2 regions of the Providencia sp. Me31A genome follow, and region 2 is predicted to be linked to the other one. Evidence: predicted binding sites of a transcription regulator. Region 2 holds the regulator's gene; the other holds the start of a gene.
What was found. Region 2 encodes PhoB, which activates phosphate uptake and scavenging genes when phosphate is short. Its sites were predicted from a motif close to CTGTCATAAAACTGNCNNAT; they were not measured.

Region 1: a site for PhoB is predicted at 886-905, ahead of nudF (ADP-ribose diphosphatase). Genes of this name have one in related genera too.

What each region holds. Positions count from the first base shown of each region.
Region 1 is NZ_JBKQGZ010000013.1:106,633-109,121, reverse strand. Features, by position in the region: gene tolC (outer membrane channel protein TolC) at 1-690, opposite strand, end outside; gene nudF (ADP-ribose diphosphatase) at 998-1,636, shown strand; gene cpdA (3',5'-cyclic-AMP phosphodiesterase) at 1,790-2,489, shown strand, end outside.
Region 2 is NZ_JBKQGZ010000008.1:76,998-79,486, forward strand. Features, by position in the region: gene sbcD (exonuclease subunit SbcD) at 1-393, opposite strand, end outside; gene phoB (phosphate regulon transcriptional regulator PhoB) at 642-1,331, shown strand; gene phoR (phosphate regulon sensor histidine kinase PhoR) at 1,354-2,489, shown strand, end outside.

The DNA.
Region 1 (2,489 bases), on a different contig from region 2:
ATCGCCAACGGCTTCTGTTTTAAAGCGGTCAATGTTCAGTGATGCTAGTTGGTTATAGTATACCCCACTCACTTGACGCAGTTTTTCAATAGCATTTTCTAAATCGTTACGACCAGCAACTTCTTGTGCGATAACGCTATCATAGTTAGCTCGGGCGTTTTGCACGTCAGTGATGGCGACTAAGCCAACGTTAAAACGTTGAGTTATTTGGTCCAACTGACGATATACCGCTTCTTTATTTGCTTGAATATAAGATAAAGCATCAATGGCTTTTAATACATTAAAGTATGCTGTTGCCGTATCTAAGATTAGCTGTTGTTGGCTGGTTTGATATGCCACGTCTGAAATACCTGCCGTTTTCTCTTGGATATCCAATTGACGCCACTTAGACATATCAAACACAACTTGGGTTAATTTTAGTGAAGCATTTAACCCTGTACTTTCGGTATTTCGTGCATCACGGTAACCACTCCCGTAGCTAGCTCCAGCCCCTAAACCTAATTGTGGTAATAATGGGCTACGAGATTCATTAATTTTTTCAAAAGCTTGATTACGTTCAGCTAATGATTTTCTTAACTCAGGGTTACTTTCTTTGGATTTTTGGTAAACCTGCAATAAATCTTCTGCGTAGCTATTGGTACTGAGACCCACAAAACTCATCGCAATTAAAAGGGGAAGCAGTTTCTTCATTTTGATTCCTTGATTAAACAGCAAATTAAGTTGAGTCTGTTGTCTAAAACGTACCTTGCCGAATATTGCCGCTAGATAGTAAATTGCGTTTTAGAGGCGGTGACTAAACAGACTTTATTGTTGCTCTTAGATTTGAATAATGGCGCTTATTGTAACAGAGTATCACGCGCGTTAACGGTAGCCTTTTGTGCCATTTTGTCTCAATTTTATTAAACATTACCTCATCTGAGGTTAAAAAACCTTAAAAACTGTTTTAATCCCCAATTATTTCCTTAATATGGAAATAATTGGGGAGTTGGAGAATGCAATGATAAATAGGATAGAACAGCCAATTAAATATGGCAAAAACGATGTTGAAATTATATCCAAGCGTAAATTATTTAACGGTTTTTTTCAAATAATTGAATACCGATTTCGCCATCGACTTTTTGCCGGTCCGTGGAGTCATGAAATTCGCCGTGAAGTCTTTGAAAGAGGCCATGCAGGTGTGGTTTTGCCCTATGATCCGCAAACAGACAATGTGGTTTTAATTGAGCAAATACGTCTTCCTGCTATTGAAACAAGTGAAACCCCTTGGTTGCTTGAAGCGGTTGCTGGCATGATTGAGACTAATGAGTCACCGGAAGATGTTATCCGCCGTGAATCAAAGGAAGAGGCTGGCTTAACACTTGGCCGCGTTGAAAAAGCGCTTAATTATCTTTCAAGCCCAGGTGGCACGACAGAGCGTATGTATGTGTTTATTGGCGAGGTCGATAGCCATAATGCGAAAGGTATTCATGGTTTAGCTTCAGAAAATGAAGATATTCGTGTACATGTTGTTAGCCGAGAACAAGCTTATCAATGGGTGGAAGAAGGCATTATTGATAATGCAGCAACGGTGATTGCCATTCAATGGTTACAGCTCAATTATCAAAAACTGAATGAAAAATGGATGAAACGGTTTTAAATAACAATTAATCTGGTGAAATGTGTGCTGATTAGCAGATATTTGAGTCATCATTCGTCATACTTGAATACGTATGTGTGTTGAATCTTTATTTAGTTGTCATGAATAGAATAAATTAGGGCATAAATAATATTTTAAGGAAAAGGAATACTTTTGGACAGCCAGCTTGAAGTGACTGCAAAGAACTCTAAGATCGTGAGAATTTTACAAGTTACTGATACGCATCTTTTTGCTAATACAGAAAATACGCTTTTAGGAGTGAATACCTACCGTAGTTATCAAGCGGTACTTGATGCTATCACAAAGGAAAATCTCTCCATTGATTTGATTGTGGCTACGGGGGATTTGGTTCAAGACCAATCACCGCAAGCTTATCAACATTTTGCGAATGGTATTGAACGTATCCCAGCGCCGTGTGTTTGGCTTCCCGGAAATCATGATTACCCACCTGCAATGGTGGAAACGCTTAGAGTGGCAGGAATTTCAAGCGCTAAACAAATTCTGCTTGGTGACGAATGGCAAATTTTGATGTTAGACAGCCAACTGCAAGATGTGCCTCATGGTGAACTTTCTGAACAACAGTTGGAATGGATGAAAATGAGCTTAGACTCCGAACCAAATCGTACAACTTTGGTCATGTTACATCATCATCCTTTGCCATCAGGTTGTACTTGGTTAGATCAACACAGCCTAAGAAATTCACACATTTTAGCGGATTACTTAAAAAACTATCCAAATGTTAAAGCTATGCTGTGTGGGCATATTCACCAAGAGATGGACGAGATGTGGCACGGTATTCGTTTACTGGCAACGCCTTCAACGTGTGTACAATTTAAGCCACATTGCACTAACT
Region 2 (2,489 bases):
TGGGATCGCGCAAACTAGCCCAATTGGTTGTGATTGCTTATTGCGTAAAGTGATAACATTGGGCTCTGTTCCTGATGTGATCACATGGGTATTAAGATAGCTGAGTAGAGAACTTGATTCATTAAGCACGGATACGGAATCATGGTTACCGCTTAAAATGACTAACTGGCAGCCTGTTTTTTGCAGGTCGACGACAAACTTGTTATACAGTTCACGTGCGTAACTGGGTGGTGAGCCGGTATCAAAAATATCACCTGCAACAATAACCGCATCTACATGGTGGAGTTCGACTTGTTCGACTAGCCAATTTAAGAAATGCTGGTGCTCAGACGCACGGCTTTTGGTAAAGAAATACTGACCAAGGTGCCAGTCAGAGGTATGAATAATGCGCATGAGCTATCAATTCCTTTCATTATTAAGTGTAATGAATATTCTAAGAAACAGTATACCTTATCCATCTAATTGGTTGGGCAAAGTCGGTGCATTTATCGTAACATGACTGAAATATTTCACTTAGATGACATTTAGCCGCTAAAATAAAGCGGAATATATGCTTTACCGGTGGGGGTTCATAATTCTGTCATAAAAGTGACGCATAATGCTTTCACATTAAAAATGTCTTCTTATTTACAGGAACAATCATGGCAAGACGCATTCTAGTTGTTGAAGATGAAGCGCCCATCCGAGAAATGGTTTGTTTTGTATTAGAACAGAATGGTTTTCAATCTATTGAAGCTGATGATTATGACAGCGCAATAGCTCAGCTTGTCGACCCACTACCCGATTTAGTGCTACTGGATTGGATGATCCCTGGTGGCTCAGGTATCCAAGTCATTAAGCATATGAAACGCGATAGCGCAACACGCGATGTCCCTGTCATGATGCTAACAGCGCGAGGGGAAGAAGAAGATCGCGTAAAAGGCTTAGAAGTCGGGGCTGACGACTATTTAATTAAGCCATTTTCCCCAAAAGAGTTAATTGCACGAGTGAAAGCCATTTTGCGCCGTATTTCACCGATGGCGACAGAGGATATTATTGAAATGAATGGGTTAACATTAGATCCCACATCTCATCGTGTTACCAGCAATGATATTCCTATCGACATGGGGCCGACGGAATATAAGTTACTGCATTTCTTTATGACCCACCCCGAGCGCGTGTATAGTCGCGAACAACTGCTTAATTATGTGTGGGGGGCGAATGTTTATGTGGAAGACAGAACAGTGGATGTCCATATTCGACGCTTAAGAAAAGCACTGGAAACGGAAGGGCATGATAGAATGGTACAAACCGTACGCGGTACAGGTTACCGTTTTTCAGTCCGTTATTGATACCACCTAGGGAGAGGCCAGCGTGCTTGAACGCTTATCAATTAAACAGCTGATTTGGGGGCTGTTTTTATTTATCTTACCCGCATTGATATTATCCATTTTTATCGGCCACCTCGCGTGGCTTTTGGTGATATCATTATTGGCAGCATTAGGTTGGCATGGATATAACTTACTAAAACTTTCCTACTGGTTATGGCTTGATAAAAGTATGCTGCCGCCAGAAGGTAAAGGGGGATGGGCGCCAATATTTTATGGCATCTATCAAATGCAGCAACGTAACCGTAAACGCCGCCGTGAGTTAGGCCAGTTAATTAAACGTTTTCGTAGCGGGGCGGAATCTTTACCTGATGCAGTGGTGATGATGACGACGGAAGGCAATATTTTCTGGTGTAACCGCCACGCTCAAGCGTTACTTGGTTTTCGATGGCCGGAAGATAATGGTCAGCACATTTTTAACTTATTACGTTACCCTGATTTTAGCCGTTATTTTTCGATTAAAAGCTATGAACAGGCGCTGACCATCGAACTCAACAGCGGTGAAATCGTTGAGTTTCGTATTTTACCATATACCGAAGGGCAGTTATTGATGGTGGCTCGTGATGTCACTGAAAAACGTCGTTTGGAAAAAGCACGCAGGGACTTTTTTGCGAATGTAAGCCACGAACTACGTACGCCTTTGACGGTTATTCAAGGATATCTTGAGGTGATGGATGATCAAGAGGATATTCCTGCCGTTAATAAAAAAGCCTTACATGTAATGCAAGATCAAACTCATCGAATGGATAACTTAGTTAAACAGCTATTACAGTTATCTCGCATTGAAATCGCCCCCCAAATTAATCTAGATGAGCAAGTAAATATCCCTGTTATCCTCAAAATGATTGAACAAGAAGCACTAAGTTTAAGCCAAGGTCGTCATCAGTTTGAATTTAATATTGATGAAAAGCTACGGGTTCATGGCAATGAGGAGCAACTGCGTAGTGCGGTGGCAAATTTAATCTATAACGCTGTCAGCCACACGCCTGACGGAAGCAAAATTTGGGTCGATTGGCAAAGAAATAGCAATGGCGCACGCTTTAGTGTGAGGGATAATGGCCCCGGGATCTCCGCAGAGCACCTTCCTCGCTTAACAGAACGGTTTTATCGTGTGGATAAAGC